Regions from separate parts of the Pseudomonas reactans genome, predicted to be linked through region 2. Evidence: riboswitches for the same ligand, from Rfam matches in the RefSeq annotation. Region 2 holds a riboswitch; the other holds the start of a gene.

Region 1 (7,563 bases), on a different contig from region 2:
GCTGGCGCGGCTGGTGACGTAGTCGCGGTCGAACAGGTTTTCCACCAGCAGGCTCAGGCGGTGCTGGTGGGCGTTGTCGAGGTAGCGATAGGCATCGGCGTCCACCACGGAGTAGTGGCCGTATTCGACATTTTTTGAGCTGGTGATGTCGCGGATATAGCGGATCGCAGTACCTGCGCCCCATAAGCGGTTTTCCGATTCGAAACCGATACGTGAACGGGCAAAGAAGCTCGGGATATCGTTGATGGTAACCCCCGTGCGCGATTCGGTGAGGTTGCGCGTCATGTCGGCTTGCAGGCTCCACTGGTCGTTGAGCGCGAGCTTGGCGTCGGCCTCGAAGCCGCGCATCTGGATCTGGCCCTGGCCGTTGACCCACTGCACATCGTCGAGCGTGATCAGGTCGGTGATCTTGCGTTTGAACAGCGTGACGCTGGCGCTGAAGTCACCTTCGCCCAGTAGCCCCTTGTAGTCGATCCCCAGTTCGGCGTTGCGGCTTTTCTCCGGCTTGAGATTGCGGTTGCCGATTTCGTCGCCTGGCTCGTTGACGAACAACTGCTCGGCGTTGGGCAGTTTGTAGGCCGTACCGTATTGGCCGCGCAGGGCCCAGTGGTCGTTGAGATCGTAGAGCGAGGTGAGCATGCCGACAGTGGCACTGTCACCGCCGCTCATGGCTTCATGCCGCACGCCCACGCTGGGGTGCCAGTTGGGCAATGCGTCGATCTGCGGTCGCAGTTGCGTATAAAGCGCGTGGGCCTGGGCCTTGTTGTCGTCGATCACCAGTACATCGTCCTGGCCCTTGAACCACTGGTTGTCGCTGCCTACCACCAGCACATGGCCGCCTGGCAACTCGGCCTTGCCCTCGGCTTGTACGCCCCAATCGGTAAAGCCCCAGTAGTCATTGTGATTGCGCACATTACGGCCGCCATTCGCGGTGTTATCGATCCGCGTGTAGCGTGTGTCCCAGTCGTTGATATGGCCCTTGATGAAATAACTCAGGCGCTCGTTGATCGCCTGTTCGAAAGTGGCCGTGGCGATCTGTTGCACGCGGTCGTTGGTGGTCTTGTAGTTGTTCACCGGCCGCGCGAAATCAAGGTTGGCATCGGCATATTGGTAGAACAGTTCCAGGCGCGAGTCGTCGCCAAACGACTGGATGGCCTTGGTGCCGAAGGTGGTCACTTCGTACGAGCGCTTTTTGTCGCTGACGCGGCCGCTGTAGTCGCTGTTGCGAAACGGCTGGTAGCCCTCGGAGGCGTTGCGGCTGACATACGCCAGCAGGCCGAGGTCGCCCCAGCCGTTGGCGAAGATCTTCTCGACCCGTGCATCGCCGGTGGTGCCGCCGAAGGTATCGACTCCCAGGTTGACTTCACCGGACGCCTCGCGTGTCTGCGGGCTGCGCGTGACGATGTTGATGACCCCCGACACCGCCTGGGTGCCGAACAACAGGCTCTGGCCGCCCTTGAGCACTTCGATGCGCTCGATAGCGTTGGCCGGCAGCGTATCGAGGTACAGGCCGCCATACAGGCGGTTGTTCAGGCGCACGCCGTCGAGCAGGATCAACGTGTCATCGTTGCGCCCGCCCAGCAGGGAATAAGTGCCGTAGTCGAACGGGCCGTTTTTCGGCGCCACGTAGAGGCCGGGGATGAACATCTGCATCACCCGCGTCACGTCGGCGGCGGGGCCGGCGCGTTCGATCTGTTCGCGGGTGACGATCTCCACTTTGCTGCCGTACTGGGCCATGGCGGCGACGGTGGTGGATTCCACGGAAGGAGCGGAGACAATCTGCTGGTTGAGCACCAGGGTATTGTCGTCGGCCAGCAACAGGGGGCTGAACAGCGAGCCGAACAAAGGGATCAGGGAACGTCGAATCATAGTCTTCTCGAAAGTATCTTCGCAGAAGCACGCAGGAGAAGGCATCGCGCACACGCCGATACCGGCCCATGCCCGCCCACCGCAGGAGTTTGCCTAACAGAAATTCCAGGCCGGTCTCCGGGCTCTCGCGTATGGAGCCCTTCACCTTCCCATGGCGCGCAGGCCACAGTGGTGTGTCGAAGGGGTCACGCGAATACCGTTGCGGGGGCAGCACCGGACTGGCTCAAAAGAGCGTACCGGTTTCCCGTTTCACCCCAAGCACGGCGGCAGGGGGCACCTGAAACAGGCCGGCATCTGAACATTCGCATGACCGTTCGTCAACTCCGTCATCCAGGATTCTCAGGCTTCACTTGCCAGCAATGGCGGCGGCGCGGTATTCCAGAACACTCTCCATCCGCGTTGGACATCCCATGACTCAACACCTCACCGAATACGCCGATGCCAGCCCCGAAGTGCGGGCGGTCTATGACGACATCATGCGCACACGCCAGGTCGATCAGGTCAACAACTTCTGGAAATGCCTGGCCGCCCATCCGCCGACCCTGCGTCGAACCTGGGAAAGTCTCAAGGAAATCATGGCACCGGGGGCATTGGACCCACTGACCAAGGAGCTGCTCTATGTGGCTGTCAGCGTGACCAATAATTGCCCGTACTGCATTGCGTCCCACACGGCGGCGGCGCGCAAGGCGGGGATGACCGACGAGATGTTCGGCGAGTTGCAGGCGGTGGTCGGCATGGCCAACGAAACCAACCGCCTGGCCACCGGCTACCGCGTGCCGGTGGACGAGGCGTTCAAGCTGCCATAGACGATTCAGCCGTCGAACCAGGCGAGCAGCACGGTGACATTGTCGCGCCCTGCGTATTCGCGGGTGAGGTGGATCAGCTGTTGGCAGGCTGTGTCCAGCGTGTCGCGGCCCGCAGCGGCCAGCACCTGGGCCATTTCCTGGTGCGGGACGCAACCGTGCAGGCCGTCACTGCACAACATCAGCAGGTCGTTGGGCAGCACGGGTTGCACGCGTACTTGCGGTTCTACCCGTGGTCCCGGGCCGATCGCTTGCAACAGCAGGTTGCGTGCCGGCAAGCGGTCGACTTTGCCGGCCTCAAGGGCTTGTTGATACCAGGTCTGGTCGCGGGTCAGCAGGCTCAACTCACCGTCGCGGTAGCGGTACAAACGACTGTCGCCTACGTGGAACAGCAACAGTGGCCCATCGGCATGCGGGCGCCATGCTCCCGTGAGGGTGGTGCCCATGCCGCTGCCTTCGCTCATCTGCCGTGCCACGTTTTGCTGGTAGACGCACTGGTTCACCTGGTCGATGGCGTTGTGCAGGCGGCTGGCAGCTTGCATGTCCGGGTCCGACCAGGTGGCGTCCGGGTCGCTGTCGTCGTTCAGTGGGTCGACACGGTCGGCGTTGAGCGCCTGGCGCAAACCAATCAAGGCTTCGGCACTCGCCAGGGCGCCGGCTTCATGGCCGCCCATGCCGTCAGCCACGGCAAACAACCTGAGGCTGGGCTCCACCAGAAAGTTATCTTCGTTGCTCTGGCGTACCGTGCCGACATCGCTGGCCCCATAGGCGACCGCGCAGGCCAGACGATGGGGCCCGCAGGCGCTGAGGGGGGAGTCGGTCATGGCAGGGGCTCGAAGCTGTTGAGGAACGCCAGGCGCTGGGCCTCGCTCTCGATAGACTCGGCCAACCGTTGCACAAAGGGTTGGCGCAATGAAGTTGCACGCAAGGCGCGACTGACCACGATACGGGCGATGGGACCGATCAGCACCGCCAGGCGGCGTTCGGCCATGTGCGCGAAGTCGGGGTCGACTGGCGCAGGGATCACCTCGGTGCTCGGGACAATCGCGGTGGGTTCAGTCACGACCTCGGGCGCAGCAGTCGGCGGGTTGAGGCGCTGGAACAGCGACTGGCTGGCGCTGGCGAACTGCTCACGGCCGCGCTCCGACGGAATATGCGGCAACAATGCGGCGCAGATGCCCTCAAAATCATCGGCGCCATTGAGGCTCTTGCGTACCAGAAAGCGCGCAAGCGGACCAATCTGATGGGACAGCAGCGACTCCAGCTCAGGCATCACGGCCAGCTTCCAGGGTGTGAGGGTTTCCACGGCTTCGGTCGCCAACGCTGTCACGCCGCTGCTCAAGGGTTGGTTGGGGCGCATCAGCACGGTGCGATCATCGTCGATATCGGCGCTGATCCAACTGCCGGTGGTGGTGCCGAGCAGCGCTTCAAGGTCATCCAGAAAGGCGTGCGCCGAGGGATAGCGGTCGGCCGGGCGCTTGGCCAGGGCGCGGACGATCACGCTGTCCAACGCCGGGTCGAGGGCCAGGTTCAAGCTCGACGGTGCCACCGGCGTCTGGTTGAGAATCTGCTGCATGACCATGGTGGCCGAGCCGGAAAACGGTCGCTCGCCAGTGAGCAATTGGTACAGCACGATGCCGGCGGAAAACACGTCGGAGCGACCGTCGATCAACTCGCCGCAGAACTGTTCCGGCGACATGTAGCTGGGGGTGCCGATCATCGAGCCGGTCTGGGTAAGCGTGGAGGAGTCCAGACGTGCGACGCCGAAGTCGGTGACCTTGACGTGGTTGTCGGCGGTGATCAGCAGGTTCGCCGGCTTGATATCGCGGTGCACCACGCCCTTGGAGTGCGCGTACTCCAGGGCCAACAGCAACTGGCGCATCCAGCCGAGGCTGTGGCTGAGGTCACGGGCCGTTTGTGCTGCCAGCAAGGTGTTGAGCGGTGTGCCTTCGACGAACTCCATGGCGATATACGCCGAGCCCTCGTCCTCGCCGTAGTCGTAGACTGCGACGATGTTGGGATGCATCAGCCGGCCGGCAGCCTGCGCTTCATTCTTGAAGCGGCTGACCAACTCGGCGTGCTGGCTGTCGCCGAACAGTTCCTTGCGGATGGTCTTGAGCGCCACGGTGCGGGCGATGTTCGGGTCGAACGCCTTGTACACCGTGCCCATGGCGCCTTTGCCGAGCACGCTGTCGATGCGGTATTTGCCGAGTTGTTCAAGCATGATCGCGGCCCTATTCCTCAAGCATCTTCATGGCGCTGACCAAGCTGGTACGCATGCGGCCGAAGGACTGACCCAGGCGTGCCAACTCGTCGCTGCCGCTGACGTCCATCGGCGGCACATCGGTTTCGCCCAGGCTGACGCGGTCAGCCAGCACCGACATCTGGCGCAGGCGTCGGGTGACAAACAGGTGCACCGCCACGTTCAAGGCCACGAATAACACGGCGAAAATTCCCAGCATCGACAGCATGTAGCTGTGCAGCAGGCTTCTGGCGCGTTGCATCGGCAGGTCCAGTGGCACCGAGACCAGTTGCGCACCGATGGTGTCGTTGAGTTTCCAGCCGAAGCCGTTCACCGCTCCGTAGATGTCGACCATGGTTTTTGGCGCTGCATCTGGCGTGCTGTGGCAGGCCAGGCAGGCAGCGTCCTTGATCTGGATCGGTCGCGCGATGTAGAGCGACGTGCCTTTGTCATCGGCGCGCTCACCCACCATTTCGTCGGTCTGCGGCTGGCTGCGCAGGGTGCTGATCAGGGTTTTTTCCCAGTCGTTGGCCAGGTCACGCGGGTTGGTGGGGTTGAGCGTGGCTTCTTTGTAGGCATAGTCCGGGTAAGACTCGAGCAGTTCCTGCAGGTGCGAAATGGCGGCGAAGTCCGGCACCGATTGCGGCAGGAACTGGAACTTCAGGCGGTTCTCCAGCAGCGGCACAATCTGCTCGGCCGTGTAGGTGCTGGCGGCGGAGGCCGAGCGCATCAGCATGCGTGCGGTTTCCAGGGTTTCCCGGCGCGCACTCTGTTGCAGCATGTAGTGGGTTGAGAGGCTGGTGGCGATAAAACCGACGATAAACACCGCCAGGAACACCACGTTGAATTTGACCGCAAGCGACAGTTTCATAAAGACCTTCGGGGACCGACGTGATGGGGATCAGTGCGCATTCTTGCGACGTTCCAGGCGCAACAGCTCCAGCTCCCACTCCAGCACCCCGCCACGGTTGACCTTCACCGCCTGGCGGAACGCGGGGTCGTTGAGGCGCGGCGCAAAGCGGTTGGCGAGCATCTGTTGGCTGAGATTGAGCGGGCTGACAACCCAAGGGGCAATGTCGTCGTAGGTGACATCACGTTCCTTTTTCAGCTCGGATGTGGCAGGGATTTTCTTGCCCAGCGGTACCAGCGGGTCGAGGAACTGGCGAGGCAGGGCGTCAATGAATGCCTGTTCGGGGCGTGGCACGCGCTTGAGGGCGCTGCCGGCGCTGCGTTGTGCAAAGTCTTCGTGGCCCAGGGTGACGCTGTGCTCACCTTTGCCGTGGGCGTCTAGCTCATTGACCACTTGGCTGCCGTCCTCGATGAATATCTCGGTCTGGCGTGGGCTCACGTGAATCACGCTCGAACTTTGGGTGGCGGTGAACGCCAGGGCACCTGTGGTCACTGCCAGGTTGGCGTGCGTGCTGCCCGCCACCGGTTGCAGCTTCAGCCAGCCGTTGAGCAGGTTGATTTGCGCAGCGGTGCGGTTGGTTGCAATCAGGATGCGGGTGTCGGGACCCAATGCCAGTGTGGTCGACGCAATGCCCTCGATCTGAACGCCAGCCGCACCGGTTTGCAGGATATCCCCCCCTTGCAGTCGGGTGCCGACGCCCACGGTGTAGAGGGTGGTGGCGCGTATCAGCTTCAGCGGTTTTTCCGCATAGGCAATCACGCCAATAGTGGCTGGCGCCGCCAGGGCGTGCGGCAGCTGGAGCAAGCCGGTGAGCAAGAGGACTATCGAAAGTTTTTTCACGTGGGCGCCATCTATCGAGCACTGGGGGCAGGCACCGATGCTGTCGTTGCAGCCGGTGTTAGTGCGTGCGCAAGGCATCGCAGGGCCGAAGGCTACCGGCTGACTGGCCGTAGGAAGAAGACAATTATCTGCATGGAAAACGCGCATTTCGATTAAGCGAAATCATGGAATAAAGCGTCCGGGGAGGGTGTTCTTCTGATGATTTCCCGTGATTCGAACGGCGTTTACAAGGATTGACGAGACGTCTGCATCTTTCTTCTATCCGGAGCACCTATGACCACTACGTGCATGACTGCGTTGTCGTCCACCAAGACCTTTTTGCAACAGAACTTCATGACCGCCAAACGTATTCCTCCAAGCCTGGTGAAGGGGATCAACGTGTTTGACGTCAACAGCCATAAAGCCGGTGGATACCGACTGGCCACCCTGGATAAGCCAGGTGATTTTGGCAAGATCGAACGGCCGCTGATGGGGCATTGGGTTCCCCAGGGCGATTTTTGCGATATCCCGGTCAACCCTGGGGCGACCGGGTACGTGTTCACGCCGGACTTCAGTGGTTGTTCGATCCTGATCGATCAACTTGATGACCTCACTTACCGGGTGTTTCACGTACAGGGCGGCAGTGATTACCTGAACAAGGAATACCTCAGTCGTTCCGACGGGCATGGCCTGGGTTTCGCCACCGCGATGACCTTTGACGACTATGGCGAAGCTGCGTATCCACGCGGGTTCGCGTTCATGAAATTTGAGGAGGAACGCTGGTGGATCTACTTCCAGCGCCAGAATGGCGTGGGGCTGAACTTCGCCAATGGCCAGTTCGCGATGGTCGGTGCTCAAACGGTACGCGGAGGCGGGCGGATACCGGTGCCAAACCTCAAGCGCGAGCCGCCACGCCAGGG
Region 2 (7,563 bases):
GTGCCTTTGATCTTTTGGGTGAACAGCCCTTTGCCGATCAACCAATCAGCGTCTTGCGCGCTTTGCTTCAAGGCATATTGCTTGATGAGCGAGCCGAACACATCCGAGAGCGACTCGTTCAACGCGCCGGACTGATTGAAATACATCAGCTTGGCCTCGTCCTCGGTGACGCCATGCGCCAACTCATGGCCGATCACGTCGAGCGCCACCGTGAAGCGGTTGAACAACTGCGCGTCTCCATCGCCGAACACCATCTGGGTCGAGTTCCAGAACGCATTGTTGTAGTTCTGGCCAAAATGCACCGTGGCATCCAACGCCATACCGGCGTCGTCGATGGAGTTACGATCGAAGACCTGGTCGAAAAAATCGAAGGTGGCGCCCAAGCCCTCGTAAGCTTCGTCCACCGCGGCATCCCCACTGGCGGGTTGCCCCTCACCACGCACCAGCGTGCCCGGCAGGCTGTCGGTGCCTTCGGCACTGTAGATCGAGCGACGCTTATCCGCGCCCATGGCCAGGGCCATGTGCGCCGGCCCCTTGGCAGGCTCGGCGACCATGCGCAACGAGCGAAAGGTCGTGTCCTTGGCGCGGGTGCGCAACGCGACCTCCCGTTGCGCTTTATCGCCGTTGCGCGCGATCTGGTCGAGCATGTAGGGCGGGATCAGGCAGAAAATCGGGTTACGGTCATGGCGATCACACATCGGCTGGCTCCTTGTCGGCAATGACTGTTTGAGGATAGTCCCCCGGGGTTAACGCGCATCATCAATTGTCATTAAGCTATGTTGCAGTCGTGTTTATCCAAGGAGGACTGACCGATGCCTGCACGTAAAACCAAAATCGACCTTTCATACCGCCCCCGGCTCGCTGACCTGCGCCCGTTGATCGCACCGAGCCCCACGCTGCTGGAGGCGCGTGCCGCGACACCCCGCGTCACCCCCGCCAAAGACTTGAAGGACCGACGCGGCTACGCCGAGGACTTTCTCGGCAACTTCGAGGTGCCCTGGCCCACGGTTGAAAAAGCCTTGTCGGGGGACGCACAAAAACGCCTGGACTACACGCACTTCTCGATCACGATGTCACGCGCCAAGCGACTTGCGCTGTATGTGGGCGTCAACATCGATGGTGGTCAGCACGTAGAGATCATTCGCAGCAACGACACCTGGGCCTATGACGGCCGCCTGCCCGTCGACGCGCAGGTGGGCGAAGCGCTGTATGCCAGCAATGGCCTGGATCGCGGCCACCTGGTCCGCCGACAAGACCCCAACTGGGGCGATGAGGCGCAAACCGCCAACCTCGATACCTTCCATTTCACCAACTGCTCGCCGCAGATGAGCGGGTTCAACCAGAAGACCTGGCTGGAACTCGAAGACTACATCCTCGACAACACCCAACGCTGGAAAGCCCGCGCCACGGTGTTCACCGGCCCGGTATTCGCCGACGACGACCGGGTGTACCGAGGCGTGCAGATTCCCAAGGCGTTCTGGAAAGTGGTCGCCTACCTCAGCGACAACGGCAAGCCTAGCGCGAGTGCCTACATGATTGACCAGAGCCGCGAACTGGGCCAACTCGACCTGGTGTTCGGCCAGCTCAGGACCTACCAGCGCAGCGTGATCCAGATCGAGCGCCTGACCGGTCTGCGCTTCGGCAACCTGGCCGACTACGACGGCTTCAGCAACGAAGAGCGCGCCACCGGCACGCGGATTGAAGCGCTGATACAGGGGCCTGAAGACATTCGTCTCTGACCGACGCTTCACATGTTGAACTGCGTCACACGCCAACCACGATGCGAAGCGAGCCGCTCTTGATCTGGCTTTTGATCTCAGGCGCCCCGTCAAACACGCTGGCCGAACGCAGGCTTGAATCCGTGGGTAACCCGGCAGGACGCCGGGTTAGCCGCGCTGGGCCAAGGATGGCCCATCGCGGCGGCCCACGGATTCAAGCCTGCGATCGGGCACACCGAGCCTAGGCGAGGTGCCGAGTGTTGGGGCGAAGCGTTTTTGGTTACTTTTTGCGCTCTTCAAAAAGTGACCCGCTGTAAGAGCGGAACCCATAGCCGCCATTACCTAAATAACGGATATGTACCCGGTCTGATCCAACATCCAGGCCAGCTGTCAGGCCGCCTTCGCAGGCAAGCCAGCTCCCACATTCTGAATCGCAGGAGTAACAGTAAGATTGCGGCCGACCGTCAAGCCGCCAGCGCCGTACCCAGCGAGGTGTGGATACTTGCGCCCTTTGGCCGCCCCCTCACTGCGCACTGATGTAATGAAACTGCGCCTGCGACTTCTCGACCGCCGCACGCACCAGGTCTTTCTGTGCGTCGGTGCCCGAGTAGTAAATCTGCAGGCCCTTCAAATCCTGCCCTTCGACGGCTTTGCCGATCACGGCAACATCAACCGGCGTGCCGGCCCCCATGATCAAAAAGAACACGTCGCCCAAGCGCTTGGTATTCAGCAATTCGCCCCTGAGGCTGGCAGCGTTTTGGTCGCCGGCCAGGGAAATCGCCAGGGTGTCGCCGAACATACCGCTTTTAGGGATGCTCATCGTGTGCAAGCGCAGTTTGTCTGAGTCGGCGGGCATCGACTTGACATAGGCGGTGGAGGCCTCGTCGAGAATCTGCTGTTCAGATTTACCCTGAGTGGCACAACCGGCCAGGGTGGCGATAAGGACGAGCGCGACAAATGATTTCACGGTGTATTCCTTGTGATAAAGCGATCCATGGGCTGAGCATCATAGGAGCCTGACCGCCAGAGAGCTACCGTTGACTTCACGCCCTCCCGTTCAACCGCGTGATCGACTACCATACCGCGCCGGTTCCCAAACGGGACTAATAGGGAATCCGAAGCGCGGCACACCCGCGCCAATCGGAACTGCCCCCGCAACTGTAGGTGCTGAGCCTGCTCCTTGATGCCACTGGACCTTGTCCGGGAAGGCCGGAGCCGGGCGACGACGCATCAGTCAGGAGACCTGCCGGCTCGAGCTCAACTACTAACCGGCGGGGTGTCCGGGAAGGACATTCTTGCCTGTCGCTACCACAGCGCTCGAGGGTGTATTTCCGAATGGCACGCACGCTTCACTCGGAGATAGCCCCATGCTGCCACGCGTTACCGCCCTGCTTACCGGTCTGGGCTTCTGTGCCCTGGCCCAAGCCGCACCCACCCACTACCCGCTGACCGTGGAAAACTGCGGCAGCACCCTAACCTTCCAGCAAGCCCCGGCCCGCAGCGTGACCATCGGCCAGGCCGCCACCGAGATGCTCTACGCCCTGGGCGTGGGCAATAAAGTGGTCGGCACCTCGCTGTGGTTCAACAGCGTACTGCCACAGTACAAAGCGCAGAACGACACCATCGAGCGCCTGGCCAACAATGAGCCAAGTTTTGAGGCCGTGATCGCCAAGCGCCCGCAACTGGTGGCCGCCGAGCTGGAATGGGTGGTCGGGCCGCAAGGCGTGGTCGGCACCCGCGAGCAATTCCATGAACTGAAGATTCCCACCTACCTGCTGCCCTCCGACTGCGAAGGCAAGGACAACCTGGTCGGCGCCGACGGCACGCGGCTGGAGCCGTTTCGCATCGAGACGATCTATAAAAGCATCAGCCAACTCGCCGAGATCTTCGACGTGCAGGCACGCGGCCAACAACTGAACGAAGAACTCAAGGCGCGCCTGGCCAAATCCGTCGCCACCGTGCAGAGCAAGGGCCTCAAGCAAGCCAGCGCCTTGGTGTGGTTCTCCAGTTCCGAGATGGCCAGTGACCCTTATGTGGCCGGCCACAAGGGCATTCCGGAGTTCATGCTGGAAACCCTCGGTTTGCATAATGTCGTGCAGTCCGACGAAGAGTGGCCCGCCGTCGGCTGGGAAACCCTCGCCAAGGCCAACCCGACCGTGCTGGTGATCGCGCGCATGGACCGCCGCCGCTACCCTGCCGACGATCATGAAAAGAAACTGGCCTTCCTGCGCAGCGACCCGGTCACCCGCAACATGGACGCGGTGAAAAACAACCGCATCATCATCCTCGACGCCCTGGCGCTGCAGGCCAGCATCCGCACGTTCGACGGCCTTGAACAACTGGCCACGGCCATCGACGGCTACGATCTAACCAAATGATACGCACCCTACTCGCCCTGGCCCTGCTATTAGCCGCCGTACTCGCGGGCGTGGCCATCGGCGAAACCGCCATCTCGCCGCAGGTGGTACTCCAAGTCCTCGCCAACAAACTGTGGGCGGCTGGCTACGTGCTCGACCCTATCGACGAAGGCGTGGTGTGGAACTACCGCCTCACCCGCGCCCTGGTCGCCGCTGCGTGCGGCGCCGGGCTGGCGACGTGCGGCGTGATCCTGCAATCGCTGTTGCGCAACCCGCTGGCCGATCCGTACCTGCTGGGCATCAGCGCCGGCGCCTCGACCGGCGCGGTGCTGGTGGCGTTGATCGGTGTGGGCGGCGGTTTGATCTCGTTGTCGGCGGGCGCGTTTGTCGGCGCCATGGCCGCGTTTGCGCTGGTGATCCTGCTCGCCCGCGCCAGCGGTTCGGTTAGTGGCACCGGCCAGATCATCCTGGCGGGCATTGCCGGCTCGCAATTGTTCAATGCGCTCACCGCGTTCCTGATCACCAAATCCGCCAGTTCCGAACAGGCGCGCGGCATCATGTTCTGGCTACTCGGTAACCTCAGTGGCGTGCGCTGGCCTTCGGTGTGGCTGGCGGTGCCGGTGGCGGTTGCAGGCTTGGCGGTGTGCCTGTGGCACCGTCGGGCGCTGGATGCGTTTACCTTCGGCAGCGACTCGGCGGCGTCCCTCGGCATTCCGGTGCGCCGCGTGCAGTTCGTGCTGGTGGGCTGCGCGGCGCTGGTGACGGCGGTGATGGTGTCGATTGTCGGCTCCATCGGGTTTGTGGGGCTGGTGATTCCCCACGCCGTGCGCCTGTTGCTTGGCACCGGGCATTCGCGCTTGCTGCCGGCCAGTGCGTTGGGCGGCGCGTTGTTCTTGATTGCGGCGGATGTGCTGTCACGCACCTTGATCAAGGGCCAAGTGATTCCGGTCGGTGTGGTCACGGCGCTGGTCGGTGCGCCGGTGTTTGCGCTGATCCTCATTGGCCGGAGGAATGCGCGATGACCGTGCTGAGCTGCACAGGATTGGGTTTCAAAGTGCGCGAGGCGCAATTGCTGAGCGACATTCATCTGGACGTTCAGCCGGGCGAAACCCTCGGTATCGTCGGGCCGAACGGCTCCGGTAAATCCACCTTGCTCAAGTTGCTCGCCGGCCTGCGCACCCCAGCGTCCGGCGAAGTGCTGCTGGGCGGCCAGCGCCTGGGCAAGCTGTCGCGCCGCGCCATCGCGCAACAACTGGCGGTGGTGGAACAGCAGGCCGACACCGACGACGCCATCCGCGTGTTCGACGCCGTGGCGCTGGGCCGAACCCCGTGGTTGTCGGCGCTGAGCCCGTGGTCGAATGAAGACGACGTCATCGTCAATCAGGCGCTGCACGACGTCGACGCCACCCACCTGAGCCATCGCGCCTGGCGCAGCCTCTCGGGCGGTGAACGCCAACGCGTGCACATCGCCCGTGCGTTGGCGCAACGGCCGCAGATCCTGTTGCTGGATGAGCCGACCAATCATTTGGATATCCAGCATCAGCTTGGCATGTTGAAGGGCGTGCAAGGGTTGCCCGTCACCACCTTGATTGCCCTGCATGATCTGAACCAGGCGCTGACCTGCGATCGGCTGGCGGTGTTGGATCACGGGCGGTTGGTGGCACTGGGCAAGCCACTGGAGGTGTTGACGCCGCAGCGTTTGCAGGAGACTTTTGGGGTGCAGGCGCACTATCTGACAGACCCGTTTGATGGGGCGCAAATCCTGCGGCTACGCTCGGTTTAATGATGGAAAGGAGATTACTGTGGCGAGCGGGCTTGCCCCGCGTTGGGCTGCGAAGCGGCCCCAATAAGGCCACTGCGTTCCTTCAGGTCGAACGGGTTCGCATGGTTTAGGGCCGCTTCGCAGCCCAACGCGGGGCAAGCCCGCTCGCCACAACAAGCTCGCTCGCCACACATAGACCACTGAACCTCATTGCATCAGCGTCGTCTGCCGCTCGCTACCGTCCACGCGCTGGCTTATCCACCGGCGGCTGTAGGCAAGCACTCCCGCCCCCATCGCCACGGGAAAATGAATAAACCCATGTGCCGCCTCCGGCAACAAATGCGCCTCAGCCCCCGGCCACCGCTCAGCTATCAACAGCGTGTCATCCTTCAACGGATCAAGCTCCCCCACGAACATCAACGCCGGGGGCAGGCCTTCGAAGTCGCCATACAACGGTGACAGCGGCGACTGGCGTCGCGCGTCATCGTTCAACCCCGGCGTGAGCAGGCGCAGCGCGTCGACCATACCCGGCCCGTCCAGCAACAGGGTGTCGGGCCCCGCCGCGCGCACGCTGGGTGTGCCGGTCAGGTCGTAGACGCCGTAATACAACACCGCCCCGCTCACCCGCTGGAGCAGCGCCGGCCATTGCTTCAGCGCCAGCAAAGTGGCCGCTGCCAGGTGCCCACCGGCGGACTCGCCGACGACAATCACCGGCAGCCCGGCAAATTCCTCCGTGGTGAGCAGCCACCGCGCCGCCGCCAGGCAGTCGTCCATCAGCCCTTCGACCGGCGTGTCGACTGCCAGCCGATAATCCACCGACACCACCGCCACGTCGCAGGCATTGACCATGCCCAGGTTGAGGTCGTCATCCATCTGCGCGTTGCCGATCACCCAGCCGCCGCCGTGGATATCCAGTACCACGCCCTTGGGCTGGCCGCTGGGGCGCAGGATGCGCACGGGGACTGAGTCGACGTAGCGGGTTTGCGCCAAAGGCGCTTGCTTGATCTTTTGACTGACCCGCAACAGCGCCTGGATCAAACGCGGCGTGACGCGATTGCGGATCTTGAAGCGCGGCAACCAGGCGAGCTTTTGGTTGAAGCGCCGCATTTCGGCCAGTTCGGACTCACTGGCGGGCCAGGCTTTAACGGCCATCAGCGGTTATTGCGCAGGATCGAGAAATTCAGCGCCGCCGCCACGCACAACCACGCCAGGTACGGGAACAGAATCAAGCCGGTGATCAGGTCCAACTGCACCGCCAGCACCACCATCGTCGCCACGGTCAGCCACAACACAGCCAGAATCACCATCCCGGCGAGGATGCGATGGGCGCCGAAAAACACCGGCGTCCACAAGGTGTTCAACGCAATCTGCGCCGCCCACAGCGCCAACACGGTTTGGCTGCCCGGAATCAGGCTGAGGCGGTAACCGGCCCAGGCCAGCAGCAGGTAGATGATCGTCCACGCCACCGGGAACAACCAATTGGGCGGGGTGAAACTGGGTTTGACCAGGGATTCGTACCAGGCCCCCGGTTTGAAGAGCATGCCGGTACTGGCAGCAGCGACGCAGGCGAGCAGGAAGATGAAGAAGGTCATGGGCGATCCTTGGCTGTCGTCAGCGGTGATGAAAAAGGGCTTTTCCGTGCATCCTTCAATGACTCAACCCACCTTCAAAAATTCAATCAAATACTCAATGGGACAGCGTGCGATCCCACTGACCCGCTGCATGC

What was found. A riboswitch is a leader RNA that binds a small molecule or an ion and turns the genes downstream of it on or off. The one in region 2 is predicted to bind cobalamin.
Positions count from the first base shown of each region.
Region 1: another riboswitch for cobalamin. It lies ahead of HX793_RS14620 (TonB-dependent receptor plug domain-containing protein); the one in region 2 lies ahead of HX793_RS11540 (ABC transporter substrate-binding protein).

Region 1 is NZ_JACAQP010000011.1:135,445-143,007, reverse strand. Features, by position in the region: gene HX793_RS14620 (TonB-dependent receptor plug domain-containing protein) at 1-1,869, opposite strand, end outside; cobalamin riboswitch at 1,961-2,165, opposite strand; gene HX793_RS14615 (carboxymuconolactone decarboxylase family protein) at 2,280-2,675, shown strand; gene HX793_RS14610 (PP2C family protein-serine/threonine phosphatase) at 2,681-3,496, opposite strand; gene HX793_RS14605 (serine/threonine-protein kinase) at 3,493-4,896, opposite strand; gene HX793_RS14600 (Tll0287-like and HAMP domain-containing protein) at 4,907-5,785, opposite strand; gene HX793_RS14595 (FecR family protein) at 5,816-6,664, opposite strand; gene HX793_RS14590 (hypothetical protein) at 6,938-7,563, shown strand, end outside.
Region 2 is NZ_JACAQP010000008.1:76,673-84,235, reverse strand. Features, by position in the region: gene HX793_RS11555 (M4 family metallopeptidase) at 1-698, opposite strand, end outside; gene HX793_RS11550 (DNA/RNA non-specific endonuclease) at 813-1,739, shown strand; gene HX793_RS11545 (hypothetical protein) at 2,242-2,685, opposite strand; cobalamin riboswitch at 2,789-2,983, shown strand; gene HX793_RS11540 (ABC transporter substrate-binding protein) at 3,086-4,096, shown strand; gene HX793_RS11535 (FecCD family ABC transporter permease) at 4,093-5,097, shown strand; gene HX793_RS11530 (ABC transporter ATP-binding protein) at 5,094-5,858, shown strand; gene HX793_RS11525 (alpha/beta hydrolase fold domain-containing protein) at 6,045-6,989, opposite strand; gene tspO (tryptophan-rich sensory protein TspO) at 6,989-7,429, opposite strand.